Regions from separate parts of the Mesorhizobium sp. M0077 genome, predicted to be linked through region 1. Evidence: predicted binding sites of a transcription regulator. Region 1 holds the regulator's gene; the other holds the start of a gene.
What was found. Region 1 encodes LexA, which represses DNA repair genes until DNA is damaged. Its sites were predicted from a motif close to TGTTCNNNNTGTGTTCNG; they were not measured.

Region 1 (7,499 bases):
ACCAATCGCCCGAAACAGTCTGCAAAGCGGCATGTGCGCCGCGCAGGATCGCGCGCGCGTCGGCACTGAGCAGTGCTGCCGCCTTCTCGTCGATCGGCAGCGGCCGCTCGACGAACAGGAAGGCCGCGCCATCGGCCAGTTCCACCAGCGTCTTGGCGCGCTCTTTCAGGCCCGGCAAGGCGGCCAGCAGCTGCGCCTTCCTGGCGTCGTCGAGACGGGCGGCGATAGCAGATCCGCTTTCCAGGTATGGCAGAGTGGCGACGAAAATGTCGAACAGCTCGGTATCGGCCATCTTGCGCATATGCGCGCCGTTGATTGACTCGAGCTTGGCGAAGTCGAAGCGCGCCGCACCCTTGTTGACATCGCCGATGTCGAACCACGAAATCATGTCCTTGATCGACATGATCTCGTCGTCGCCATGGCTCCAGCCGAGCCGCGCCAGATAGTTGAGCAGTGCCTCGGGCAGATAGCCCATGGCGCGATAAGCCTCGACACCGAGTGCGCCGTGCCGCTTCGACAGCTTGGCGCCGTCGGCGCCGTGGATCAGCGGGATATGCGACATCGACGGGACGTCCCAGCCCATGGCGTTGTAGATCACCGTCTGGCGCGCGGCGTTGGTCAGATGGTCGTCGCCACGGATGATGTGGGTGACGCCCATGTCATGGTCGTCGACGACGACGGCATGCATGTAGGTCGGATTGCCGTCCGAGCGCAGGATGATGAAATCGTCGAGGTCCTTGTTGGGGAAGCGCACCTCGCCCTGCACACGGTCGTGCACCACGGTTTCGCCCTCGGTCGGCGCCTTGATGCGGATGGCGCCCTTGACGCCGGGAGGCGCCTCCGAGGGGGCACGATCGCGCCACGCGCCATTGTAGCGCGGCGGCAGGCCCTTGGCGCGTGCGGCCTCGCGCATCGCCTCAAGTTCGGCAGGCGTCTCGTAGCTGTAATAGGCCTTGCCCAGGCGCACCAGCTCCTCGGCCACCTCACGGTGGCGCGGCGCGCGCTCGAACTGCGATATGGCCTCACCGTCCCAGGAAAGGCCGAGCCAGGTCAGCCCATCCAGAATGGCCTGTGTCGCCGCCTCGTTGAAGCGTTCGCGGTCGGTGTCCTCGATGCGCAGCACCATCGTGCCGCCGGTGTGCTTGGCGTACAGCCAGTTGAACAGCGCCGTGCGCGCGCCGCCGATATGCAGATAGCCGGTGGGCGAGGGGGCAAAACGGGTGACGACTGTGTCGGACATGGAATTCTCGGGAACCTTGGAAAGCGGGGCGTGATCGCGCGGACTTTCGCGCTTTGCGCGTTCATGTAGCATAGGGGGTCTGGGGCGCAAGGGGCAGACCCGATGGCTGGACGTGGCCGGGGCACGTCGGCAATTATCGGTTGCGTCAACTGGCGCTGGAGCCTTGTAGCACAAAATCTGTTCGCACCTCCGCGCAACCTCGTTTGGCAGCAGCGTCAATGTCTGGGTTTCATTCGGCTGCAGCGTCCGTCACAGTGCCTGGAACATCGCTGCGACGGTGGTGCCCCCTCTGACGAGCGGACATTTCTTCACGGAGGCGGCACTGCCCGACTACAACGCCGCCGTGACAGCGTTGGCTTGGTCACGCATATTGACCTTTCTGCAATCATTATCGTGAACACCGCAACCTGTGTGCAGTCCGGTCTCGCCACTAAGGAGGCATGATTGAAAGAAGGACTACCGATGACCAGAAACGCCGACCATACGGAGGGTGATCCGTTCTACCATGGTACCCGGGCGGATTTGAAACCCGGGGATCTGCTGAGCGTCGGCCACCCTTCTAATTTCAGAGGTAAACCACTGTCATGGATCTATTTCACCCAGACACTGGAAGCCGCCATCTGGGGAGCAGAGCTTGCAACGGGTGACGGTCGTCAAAGGATTTACATCGTAAAGCCGACGGGGTTTTTTATGGATGACCCTAACCTGACCGATAAAAAATTTCCCGGTAATCCGACGAAATCCTACCGCTCCCGTGATCCGTTACTCATCCTGGGGGAGCTCGCTGAATGGCAGGGTCATACACCCGAACAATTGAAGGCAATGCACGATGGGCTTGCTCGCCTGAGGGCGGAGGGCCGAGATATGATTGAGGATTGAGCGTCCTTGGCGGGTCAATTCCGGCGCGGTGGACGCGACCGCACGGACTTTCGCGCTTTGCGCGTTCATGTAGCATAGGAGGTCTGGGGCGCAAGGGGCAGACCCGATGGCTGGACGTGGCCGGGGCACGAAGGAAGGCGAAGGCGCCGAGGCAAGCGTCAGCGAACGCTCGCTGTTTGCCGATAGTCCCTATGCCGAGCCGCTGCCCCTCGCGCTGCCTGAGCCGCATCCCGGCGTCGCTCCTGCGCTGCCCGGTCACGCGTTGCCGGCGCAAGTCACAGCGCCCGGATCTATCGCCCGTCTGCGCAGACGGCTTCGCCGTCCGTCATGGCCCGCGCTCCGCCGCAGCCTTGCCGTGGCCGCCAACACGGAGCTCGACCGGGGCGTCGCCTTCCTGCTGGTGCCGGTTTTCCTGGCGGCCGGCGTCATCATTTATTTCTCGCTGGCCGGCGAGCCCGGCTTTGCGCAGCCAATCGCCATTGTGGTGCTGGCGACATGTTGCGCTGTCGCCACGCGACCTCGGCCGAGGACGCATCTGTTCTGCATGGCCGCGATGCTGTGCGCGCTCGGCGTCGTCGCCGCCAAAGTCGAGACCTGGCGCGCCGGAACGCAGATGCTCGGCTCCGAGATCCAGACACGGCTGACCGGCCGCGTCGTCAGTCTCGAACAGATGGAGAGCGGGCGCATCAGGCTGACGCTTGACGTGGTTTCGACCGCTTACCCCAAGCTGCGCTACGCCCCGGAGCGGGTCAGGCTCTCGGCGCGGACCGTTCCCGCCGATATGACCGCCGGCTCCCTGATCACCGGCTATGCCAGGCTGTTGCCGCCGACCGGTCCGGTGCGGCCGGAGAGCTACGATTTCTCCTTCGACAGCTATTTCACCGGTATCGGCGGCAGCGGCTTCTTTCTCGGCAATCCGAAAACCATTGCTACGCAGGGACCGCCGCCGCTGACCGCGCGGCTTTCCTCGGCAATCGAGAACGCGCGCGAAAACATTGCCGACCATATCAGGGGCAAGATCGGCGGCGCCGAAGGCGAGATTGCCGCGGCGCTGATTGTCGGCGTGCGCGCCGGCATCCCGGACGAGGTCAACGAAGCGATGCGGCGCACCGGCATCTACCACATCATCTCCATCTCCGGCCTGCATATGGCGCTGGTTGCCGGCACCATCATGGCGTTGCTGCGCGGCGCCTTTGCGCTGTTTCCGGATTTCTCCTCGCGCCGGCCGGTGAAGAAATATGCAGCAGTGGCAGCACTCGTCTCCATCGCCGCCTATCTCGTCATTTCAGGCATCGTGGTGGCTGCCGAGCGCAGTTTCATCATGCTGGCGGTCATGCTTGTCGCCGTGCTGTTTGATCGCGCCGCACTCACCATGCGCAATCTGGCGATCTCCGCCATGGCCGTCATCCTGGTGTCGCCGCACGAGGTGGTCGGTCCCAGCTTCCAGATGTCGTTTGCCGCCACTGCCGCCCTTGTCGGCGCCTATGCCGGCTGGGCCGATTACCGCGCCGACAAGGTGAGAACGCCACCGGCAAAGCGCTCCTTCGTCGGCTTCCTGTCGCGAAAATTCGCGCTGGCCATGGGCGGCCTCGCCATGACCTCGATCATCGCCGGCAGTGCAACCTTGCTGTTCGCCATCTGGCATTTTCAGCGTGTGTCGCCGCTCAGCCTGATCGCCAATCTGGCCGTGATGCCGATTGTATCGTTGATCGTCATGCCGTTTGCCGTGCTCAGCGCGCTGGCGATGCCGTTCGGCGCCGACGGACCGTTCCTCTATGTGATGGGCAAAGGCCTGACGGCGATGATCGCCATATCGGCCTGGATTTCCGAGCGCTCGCCGGTCGATGCCGTCGGGTTGATTTCCATCCGCTCGGTGCTGCTGGTGACGGTCGCCCTCGTCATCGCCACCATGGCCACCACCTGGCTCAGGCTGGCGGCCGTGCCTTTCGCGCTGGCCGGCCTGTTGACGGTGCCGCAGGTGCTTACGCCCGACGTGCTCATATCCGAGGATGCGCATCTGGTGGCCATGCCGATCGGTGGCGGCGAACTCGCCCTCAACCGCGAACGCTCCAACGAATTCACCACGGACAATTGGAAACGGGCGCTGCGGGCCGAAACCATTATCCCACCTGAGATTTTCGAGGCAACAGATACGCGGTTCGATCTCGATCCGCTCGATCTGCCGCCCGGCTCGCCCTTCTATTGCACCGGCGATCTCTGTATCGCCCGGCACCCTTCCGGAGCCATTGTAGCGCTTGCGAAAGACCGCAAGACGGCGCGGCCGGCCTGTGCCTTCGCGAGCCTGATCGTCATCGATGACGCCACCGCCTACAATCCGTGCCGCGACCCGCTGGTCTTGGTCGTGACGAAGAAACAACTCGCCCGCGACGGCAGCGCCGCCGTCTTCTTCGATCCACAATCGGCAGCGATAGCGCCAACGATCCACTTCGCCGTCGACAAGCCTTATCGCCCCTGGCACGAGCAGCGCCGCTTCTCACGCGAAGCCCGAGGCCTGCCGCCCTACAAGCAGCGTGAAAAGTACAAACCTAAGCCGGCTCAGTAACGCCTGATCAGCCCCACCAGCTTGCCTTGCACCTTGACCCTGTCGGGGCCGAAGATGCGGGTTTCGTAGGCCGGGTTTGCGGCTTCCAGCGCGATCGAGGCGCCCTTGCGGCGGAAGCGTTTCAGGGTCGCTTCCTCGTCGTCGACCAACGCCACCACGATCTCGCCGGGGCTGGCAGTGTCGGCATTGCGGATGATGACCGTATCGCCGTCGAAAATGCCGGCTTCGATCATCGAATCGCCCTTGACCTCGAGCGCGTAGTGTTCGCCGCCCATGATCATGTCGGGCGGCACCGAGATCGAATGGGTCTGATGCTGGATGGCGTCGATCGGCACGCCGGCGGCGATGCGTCCCATCACCGGGATTGAAATCGAGGAAACGGCATCGTCATTGCCGGCAGACATCGAACGCGACGGCGAGCCCGGCTTGATCTGGCGGCCGAGACCGCCTTGGCCCATCCCGCCTTGTCCCTGGCCGCCTTGCCCTTGGCCGGCTTGACCAAGACTGCCCTGAATGACGCTCGGTGAAAACTTCCTCGCCGCGTTGAGGCCTGGCGCGATCGAGTCGGGTAGCCGCAGCACTTCCAGCGCGCGCGCCCGGTTCGGCAGCCGGCGAATGAAACCGCGCTCCTCAAGCGCTGTGATCAGTCGGTGGATGCCGGACTTGGAGGCGAGGTCGAGCGCTTCCTTCATCTCGTCGAAGGACGGCGGGATTCCGCTCTCCTTCAGGCGTTCATGGATGAACATCAGAAGCTCATGTTGTTTGCGCGTCAGCATCGCGGCCCCCAAGGGTTCTGAAACCAGAATCAGAAAAAACAAACCCAGAACAAACACTATCTGTTCCAGTTGTGTTCCGCAACCTTTTAAAGTTTAATGAATGTGTTGACGTTTTGTTCAGCGTAACGTTCGGCACCGCGAGCGGCGCTCGTAGTCGTTGGCCGGCAACGCGGTGAAACGAAGACAAAGTGCCCTGCGTCGTCGGCTATGATCGCCGCTTCCCTTTCGGACGGGGCTGCGCAGCATCCGCGCCGGGTTCGCTCTGGGCATAGACCTGCAGCGTGTAGCCGATGTGAGCGGTCATCAGAGTTTTCGCACGTTCGACGTCGCGATCGAGGGCCGCTTCCATCAGGGCGGTATGGTGTTCGATCGCCACGGCGTCGCGCAGGGCCGCCACGGCCTTCCGGTGTCCATCCGTGCGGCCGGCGGCGGCGCGCAGCGTCGGGGCCAGACCCAGAAAGCGGTGATGGCGATGCAATTGGTCGGAAATCGTTGCATTGAAGCGCAGCAGCCAGCTGGATGTCGCGGCACTGAGCAGCGCCGCATGGAAGGCATCGTGTTTTTCGTACCACCCGTCGACCGCATCATCCGATGGATCGTCGAGAACAGACCCGCACCGTGAGAGACGATAGTGGGCGGCAACGACCGCGTCTTCCCACTCACGGTCGCCCTTCTCGATCGATTCCACCAGCAGGGGCAGTTCGACCACCAGCCGCGCACGCGCCAAATCCTCGAGCTCCGCCCGAGAGACGGGAGCGACCGCAAACCCGCGGTTGCTGATGGCGGTCACAAGCCGTTCCGCCTCCAGCCGCGACAGCGCCTCGCGCAACGGCGTCCAGCCGATGCCGTAGGTGTTGCGCAGCGTGCTCAGCTTCAACGGCGCGGCAGGCGCCAGCCGGGTCGCAAGAATATCGCGCCTGAGCAGGCGATAGGCCACTTCCGTCTTCGAGGTCTGCTCGTCATCCAGCATCGTGATCCATCAGACATAAACGCTCGGCGGATCATTATATATCAAAGCCTTTCAATGGGTGAATTATATATAATGTTTGACAGCTCAAGGGCGACCACTCAAGATCGCCGGCATGTTTGGGCGGCAGGCTCCGCCGCGCGCGTTTGTCCATGGAGGGGCGCCGGATCATGAGCACGACACCCGATCTCGCTACAATCGAAGCAATGGATGCCGCCGATCCGCTGCGCTCCATGCGTGAACGCTTTGTCTTGCCGCAAGGCGTGATTTATCTCGACGGCAATTCGCTGGGTGCCGCGTCACCAGCCGTCTTCAGCGAATTGCAACAGGCCGCCACGCAGGAATGGGCGCACGACCTCATTCGCGCCTGGAACACGGCTGGCTGGTTCAACATGCCGGTGGAACTGGGAGATCAGCTCGGACGACTGATCGGCGCGGCTGACGGGCAGACGGTGGTCTGCGACACAACCTCGATCAACATCTACAAGCTGCTGCACGCCGCGCTCGGCATGCGGCCGAATCGGTCGGTCATCGTTGCCGAGGGCGACAGTTTCCCGACCGACCTCTACATGGCCGAAGGCGTCGCCTCGACCCGGCCGGGAACGCGGCTGCGGCTGGAGGGCGTCGACGCGGCCGCAATCGAGGATCTGATCGACGACAGCGTTGCCGTCATCCTGGTCAACCACGTCAACTACAAATCCGGCCAGTTGCGCGACATGGCGGCGCTGACGCGCAAGGCACATGACGCCGGCGCGCTGATCATCTGGGATCTCTGCCACACCGCCGGTGCCTTGCCGGTCGAACTCGACCGTGCCAATGCCGATTTCGCTGTCGGCTGCACCTACAAATACCTCAATGGCGGCCCGGGCTCGCCGGCCTTCATCTACGCGGCCGAGCGCCACCATGGTGACATCAGGCAGCCGCTCAGCGGCTGGTGGGGCCATGCGCGGCCGTTTGCCTTCGAGCAGGGCTTTGCCGTTGGGAGCGGGATCCGCCGCTTCCTGTGCGGAACGCAGCCGGTGCTGTCGATGCGGGCGCTCAAAGGCGCGCTCGATATCTGGAACGACGTCGACA
Region 2 (7,499 bases), on a different contig from region 1:
GCCGCAAAGCCTTTCATCTGGAGAAGCCCTGATGACCGATCGCGTCGAGATCGCCGGATTGCGGATTGCCCGCGAACTGCATGACTTTGTCGGCGAAGCGCTGCCGGGTACCGGCATTGCCGCCGACGTCTTCTGGAACGGCTTTTCGGCCATCGTCCATGATCTCGCGCCGAAGAACCGGGCGTTGTTGGCCAAACGCGACGCCATGCAGGAACAGATCGACGCCTGGCACCGCGCCAATGGCGCGCCCATCGATATGGAGGCCTACAAAAGCTTCTTGCGTGAGATCGGCTATCTCGTGCCCGAAGGGCCGGCCTTTTCCGTGTCGACCGACAATGTCGACCCCGAGATCGCCACCGTTGCCGGGCCGCAGCTGGTGGTGCCGGTGATGAATGCGCGTTATGCGATCAACGCCGCCAATGCCCGCTGGGGCTCGCTCTACGATGCGCTCTACGGCACCGACGCTATTGCCGAGACCGGTGGCGCCGAGAAGGGCAAAAGCTTCAACCCCGTGCGCGGCGCCAAGGTGGTTGCCTGGGCGAAGAGTTTTCTGGACGAGTCCGTGCCGCTCACCTCGGGCAAATGGGCCGGCGTGAACGGGCTGACGGTTTCGGGTGGCACCTTGCGGCTCGGCGCCGGCGCCAGCGGCACGACGCTGGCCAACCCGAAACAATTTGCCGGCTATCGCGGTGACGGCGCCAACCCGGAAGCCATCCTGCTGGTCCAGAACGGCCTGCACATCGAGATCCTCATCGACCGCACCAACCAGATCGGCCGCACCGACCCGGCCGGCATTGCCGACGTGATCCTGGAATCGGCGCTGACCACCATCCAGGACTGCGAGGATTCGGTCGCGGCGGTGGATGCCGAGGACAAGGTCATCGTCTACCGCAACTGGCTCGGCCTGATGAAGGGCGATCTGGCGGAGGAAATCAGCAAGGGCGGCAAAACCTTCACGCGCAAGCTCAATCCGGACCGCGCCTGGACCGCGCCCAGTGGTGGCGCGCTGAGCTTGCCCGGCCGCTCGCTGATGCTGGTGAGAAACGTCGGCCACCTGATGACCAATCCGGCCATCCTCGACCGCGATGGCAACGAGGTGCCGGAAGGCATCATGGATGCGGCGCTGACGGCGCTGATCGCGCTGCACGATGTCGGCGCCAAAGGGCGGCGGATGAACTCCCGCGCGGGCTCGATGTACGTGGTGAAGCCGAAGATGCATGGGCCGGAGGAAGTCGCCTTCGCAGTCGAGATTTTCGACCGCGTCGAAGCGCTGCTCGGTATGGCCAAAAACACCATCAAGATGGGCATCATGGACGAGGAGCGGCGCACCACCGTCAACCTCAAGGAGGCGATCCGCGCCGCCAGGGAACGCGTCGTGTTCATCAACACCGGCTTCCTCGACCGCACCGGCGACGAGATCCACACCTCGATGGAAGCCGGCCCGATGATCCGCAAGGGCGACATGAAGCAGGCCGCCTGGATTTCCGCCTATGAGGCGTGGAATGTCGACGCCGGGCTCGAATGCGGGCTGGCCGGCCATGCCCAGATCGGCAAGGGCATGTGGGCGATGCCCGATCTGATGGCGGCGATGCTGGAACAGAAGATCGCGCATCCCAAGGCCGGCGCCAGCACCGCCTGGGTGCCGTCGCCGACGGCGGCGACGTTGCACGCCACGCACTATCACAAGGTCGATGTCCATGCCGTCCAGGCGGCGCTCAAGAGCCGGCCGAAGGCGAAGCTCGATGATATATTGTCGGTGCCGGTGGCGGTGCGGCCGAACTGGACCCCCGACGAGATCCAGCGCGAACTCGACAATAATGCGCAAGGTATTCTTGGCTATGTCGTGCGCTGGATCGACCAGGGCGTCGGCTGCTCGAAAGTGCCCGACATCAACGATGTCGGCCTGATGGAAGACCGCGCCACGCTGCGGATCTCCTCGCAGCACATCGCCAACTGGCTGCACCACAAGGTGTGCTCGCAGATCCAGGTGATGGATTCGCTGCGGCGCATGGCGGCGATCGTCGACCTGCAGAACGCCGGCGACCCGCTCTACCGCCCGATGGCCACCGATTTCGACAATTCCATCGCCTTCCACGCCGCCTGCGACCTGGTGTTTAGAGGCCGCGAACAGCCGAATGGCTATACGGAACCGGTGCTGCACGCACGGCGGCTGGAGCTGAAGGCGAAAGAGCGGGCCTGATCCTGCGGCGGAAAGGCGTCGGCTGAGGCTGCGCAGCTTCGCGACCGCACTCGTGGGAAGACGCTGCCTCCATTGCCTGCAATCACTAATTTAGCCTGCAGCGTGACTGTTTTGACACAGGTTTCGCAAGGATTTGGGTGTATTGCTAAGACATTGATCAATTGATGGTCGGGTCGGGGACATCCATGCGGCTTTTTGCAGGAATTTTGCTGGTTGCGGGCATGACTGTGACCGGGGCCAATGCAGCGGATTTCGTTGAACCGGTAGCCTCCACCTATTCATGGACCGGCTTTTACATCGGCGCGAATGCGGGTGGCGCCTTTGGCAATATCGACGGCAACTTCATAGGCATCACTGGATCGGCCGACATCAGCGACTTCACCGGCGGTGTCCTGGTCGGTGCCAACTATCAATCCGGCCCGTGGGTTTTCGGTATCGAAGGCGACATAAATTATCTGGGCTTCAAGCAGGAATTCGACGACGGCGGTCTTTTTGCGCGTGCAAGTCTGGATGCCTACGGGACGATCCGGGGTCGCGTCGGCTACGCATTCGATCAGTTTCTGCCCTATGTCACCGCTGGCCTTGCCGTAGGCAATGTCAAGATCGACGAACATGTCTTCAACGAAACCGAAACCAAGCTTCAGACCGGATATGCGGTCGGCGGCGGTGCGGAATATGCTTTCAACAACAATTGGACCGTTCGCGCGGAATATCTATACGTCGACCTCGGCAAGAAGGATTTCGGGTTCGATCCCGTCGATCCTTACAACGTGAAGACGAATTTCAGCGTCGTTCGCGCAGCCTTCGCCTACAAGTTCTGACTTTTAGCAAAGCCAGACATCATCGGTTCTTGATATCGGTCCGGGCGGACAGCTAGCCATCCCGACAAAGCAGGCTAGGCTTCGTCACGCCGCCTGCGCTACCCGCTCCGACATCATGCGGTAGGAAATCGCCTCGGCCAGGTGGATGCGGCCGACGGCCTCGCTGGCGTCGAGGTCGGCCAGTGTGCGCGCCACTTTAAGCACGCGGTGATAGGCGCGCGCAGAAAAGCCGAGTTTCTCGCTGGCGTCTTTCAGCAGCGACAGGCCGGCTGCGTCCGGCGCGGCGATGTCCTCGATGACAGAAGGCGAGCAATGGGCGTTGGTGGTGGCGCTGGTGACGCCCAGCCGCTCGAACCGCTCGCGCTGGATGGTGCGGGCGCGCGCCACGCGCTGGGCGACCGCCGCGCTCTTCTCCGCCCGGTCGGGCCGGATCAGGTCGGCGGCCGAGACAGCCGGTACCTCGATCCTGAGGTCGATGCGGTCGAGCAGCGGGCCTGAGATGCGCGCCTGGTAGTCGGTGCGGCAGCGTTCGCCGCGCAGGCAGCGATAGCCGGGCTCGCCGGCCATGCCGCAACGGCACGGGTTCATCGCCGCTACCAGCTGGATGCGCGCTGGATAGGTGACGCGGTGGTTGGCGCGCGCGATCATGCAGTCGCCGGTCTCCAGCGGCTGGCGCAGCGCATCCAAGGTCTGCGGCGTGAATTCGGGAAACTCGTCGAGGAACAGCACGCCGTTATGGGCAAGCGATACTTCGCCCGGCCGTGCCCTTATGCCGCCGCCGACCATCGCCGCCATCGAGGCCGAATGGTGCGGGGCGCGGAACGGCCGTCGGTCGGTCAATTTGCCTTCGCCGAGTTCGCCGGCCACCGAGGCGATCATCGAGACTTCAAGAAGTTCCTTGGGCGCCAGTGGCGGCAGAATTGAGGGCAGCCTCTGCGCCAGCATCGATTTTCCCGAGCCGGGAGGCCCGACCATCAACAGATTGTGGCCGCCGGCCGCCGCCACTTCCAGCGCCCGCTTGGCGCTTTCCTGGCCCTTGATGTCGCAGAGGTCGGGCAGGTCGCGCGCCGAGACATGGATGCCGGGCTCGGGCCGCGACAGCACCTGCGTGCCGCGAAAATGATTGGCGATGGCAATCAGGCTGCGTGGCGCCAATATGTCGAAATCCTTGCCCGCCCAGGCCGCTTCCGGCCCGCAACCGAACGGGCAGATCAGGCCTTTTCCCTCGGCATTGGCGCCGATCGCCGCCGGCAGCGCACCGGCAACCGCGGCAATGGTGCCGTCGAGCGACAATTCGCCCAGCACGACATAAGACGCCAGCATATCGCCCGGAATGGCGCCGAGTGCCGCCATCAGGCCGAGCGCGATCGGCAGGTCGTAATGGCTGCCTTCCTTGGGCAGATCGGCAGGCGCCAGGTTGACCGTCACCTTCTTCGACGGCATCGACAGCCCCGACGCGTGCAGCGCCGCCTGCACCCGCTCGCGGCTTTCGGCCACCGCCTTGTCGGCCAGGCCGACAATCTGCATGCCGACCTTGCCCGGCGCGATCATCACCTGGACATCGACCGGCACGGCCTCGATGCCCTGGAAAGCAACCGTGCGAACCCGCGCCACCATCTTGCTCTGCCCCCGGATATCGGCTCGCCTCGGCCTTGTGGTTCAGACCGCGAGCGACGTCAGGACAAGACAACCATAGATTTCAGGCCAAGGCAAGAACATTACAGGAACATGCATTCGTGGTGGCTGCAGCGCGCTGTGCCGGTTGCAAAAAAGGAAGATGGCCAAGCAAAATGGAACGGCTGCTCCGCCTCCTCGACCGCGTTTAACAAGGGCGACTAGGCCCTTCGGCGATCTGAGGGTGTTGCTTCTAAGCGGTGATGAAGGCATCGACCGAACCTGAAAGCGATCGATCGATCGCGACCTGCGGTGGAAGCCACTCCATGACAGGATATCTGAAAGGCCAAGGCAGGGCGATCCGGCGCGAAGAGCCGCTCTCCAGAAAAATCTCGTTTACAAGGTCTATGAACCGCCCGCGGTCTCGTTCGATTCGTTTCAAAGTTTGCGAACGAATGTAATCCCGGGGAATTCGTCGCTCCTTCAGCGCTAAGACAGCCTCCGCGATGGATCGAGGATCGGGTGGAACTGTGAGCGAATAGTCGTCATCCAGATAAAGGTCTCGGCCGCCATGGTTCGGCGTCGTGACCACTGGAAGCCCCGCGAGAAGATATTCCGTGCTGGCGAACATTGGTCCTTCCAGGTGAGAGAGACAGATTCCCACGGCTGCACGATTTAGATGCGTGTTCACCTGAGCCGGTGCCAATCGGACAGGCTTGCCGGTGCCGTCAAACTCGTTGATAAAGACGTGATGCGGCGCGAGCTCCCTATGCCGATTTATTCGCGCTCTTTCCGACTCCGTCGTGGAGGATCCGCTTGAATCTCGATAGAAGACAAATGCGCAACGCTGGATGCCAAGCGACAAGTCATGGCGCTTCCACGGAGCCAGCTGCGCATTGTAGATTGCATCAAATTCTACAGGGACGTCATCGAGAGGCCTGAATATGTGTTCGGAGGTTGTCGACGTCTTGTTGTGCAGGACGGCGGCCTCGCCGGACTGATTCAACAGATCAGCCTCGGCCTGAGTGTTGGATAGGAAGATTAGCGAGTGACGGGGGTTCTTGAGTCTATGCAGAACGGCATAGGTCCGGATGGTTTTGACGCTAGCACTGTTTTCGATGGACCAGGTTGGCGAGATGAGAAACCAGGCGCGGTGGCCGCGTGGAAGGAAAGGCATATGACTTGCTAATCCGAGCGGCGTACCGGACATTCCCGAATAGGATATGAACGGATCGTCAGACAGCAAACTGGCCTGAAGAGCAGGTTGCGACTTCGCGGAAGGGTGCCCCTTTCTGACTTTGTGGCCATGACGCAGCATGGCTCTGACAATCTCGAATTTGGTAGGAGGGCGATACCCGTGCTGTAGGGTCAACATGCGGCAATTGCGATCTTGAGTGCGGAGAAAACTCGCTTCGATAGAGAGAAATTTGGCAAAGAAACACCGCCATTTGATCGACGGAATATCTCAGGCGATCAAATCTGGTGTACGGAGAAGCGCCTCTTGAAAGAAAACATCGTCCCAAGCGGAGCTGGTTCTCACATCGCGCTACCAACCGTATCCGTTTGCGTAGGCTGTTTCAATCAAGAGGCATTCATCGACACTGCGATCCGATCCGTAGCGGCGCAGACATACACTGCGTTCGAATGCGTGGTGGTCGATGATTTTTCGACCGACGGTTCCCGCCGAAGGATTGAAGAGTGTCTGTCCCAGCTTGGCGACAGTCGTTTCCGCTTTCTGCCCCGACTGCAAAATGGCGGGCAGTTGACAGCAATGATGACCGGGCTTGACGCGACAGCCGGGCCCCTGATCTCCTTTCTTGACGGTGACGATGCTTGGCATCCTGACTTCATAGAATGCCATGTGAGAGCGCATCTCAGCCAAACCCGTATCGCGGCAATGTCGAGCTCCGATGAGGTGGTGATAGATACGGCCGGCAACCTGCTTGCGGGCGGTCATCCCGTATTCCACCTGAATGACCCGCGATCGATGCCGAAAATGAGCGGCTACCTGCATGTCGACACCGAAGCTGACCCGACATTATTATTTATTGATCGGGGTACCGTGGGTTGGTTTTGGTCAACCACATCGGGGATGATGTTTCGTCGAGCTCCGCTTGAAATCATGCGTCCATCCGATCCGGACGAAATAAAGATATGTGCCGATGGTTATATGGCTCGTGCCGCCCATATGATCGGCGGAACCGTGAGGATTGGGCGGGCTCTTGGCAGTTATCGGCTTCACGGCGGCAATGGCTGGGCGGACGGGCGCATCCTGGGTACCGGAGTTGGCCTCGGCAGGATGTCGCCTGATACTGAAATAGCGATACGGCGGGCACTGGCCAATCGTTGGTGCGAAGTGGCGCCGGGACTGGAGCATTTAATCTCCCGCCACTCAATGCGCAGGACCTTGGTCGACCTGATCGGACTGTCTGCGGCTTTTGCATTGCTGGAAAAGAACGCCGATGCGGGTTTTCTGCTGAAAGACTGGGCAACACCACAGCGAAAATTGCAGACCAGACTTATCGGTCTCCTTCCTCCGAAACTGAGGCCTCGGCGCTTCCGGGACATAGTTTGATTTGATGAGCCGCTTGCTCGGCAGTCTTACCCGATAAAGAGCATCCTTCGATGCTCTCTGGACCCACCAAAGTCCTCCGTAGCAACGCACACTACGCGGCCGAATTGCGCCGCATTTCCTCCACCGCGTCCCAGAACAGGCTGGCGATATCCGCGCCACCAAAGCGTTGCACTTCGCGCACGCCGGTTGGCGAGGTCACGTTGATCTCGGTCATGTAGTCGCCGATCACGTCGATGCCGACCAGGATGAAGCCGCGCTCTTTCAGCGACGGGCCGATGCGGGCGCAAAT

Region 2: the regulator LexA is predicted to act here: its motif matches at 4,733-4,750, upstream of NKJ57_RS11470 (YifB family Mg chelatase-like AAA ATPase).

Annotation. Positions count from the first base shown of each region.
Region 1 is NZ_JAMYUL010000002.1:23,987-31,485, reverse strand. It holds gene gltX (glutamate--tRNA ligase) at 1-1,240, opposite strand, end outside; gene arr (NAD(+)--rifampin ADP-ribosyltransferase) at 1,703-2,119, shown strand; gene NKJ57_RS04285 (ComEC/Rec2 family competence protein) at 2,226-4,682, shown strand; gene lexA (transcriptional repressor LexA) at 4,676-5,458, opposite strand; gene NKJ57_RS04275 (GntR family transcriptional regulator) at 5,664-6,428, opposite strand; gene kynU (kynureninase) at 6,596-7,499, shown strand, end outside.
Region 2 is NZ_JAMYUL010000004.1:338,010-345,508, reverse strand. It holds gene NKJ57_RS11480 (malate synthase G) at 32-2,200, shown strand; gene NKJ57_RS11475 (outer membrane protein) at 2,386-3,021, shown strand; gene NKJ57_RS11470 (YifB family Mg chelatase-like AAA ATPase) at 3,106-4,638, opposite strand; gene NKJ57_RS11465 (glycosyltransferase) at 4,889-5,953, opposite strand; gene NKJ57_RS11460 (glycosyltransferase family 2 protein) at 6,026-7,210, shown strand; gene gshB (glutathione synthase) at 7,302-7,499, opposite strand, start outside.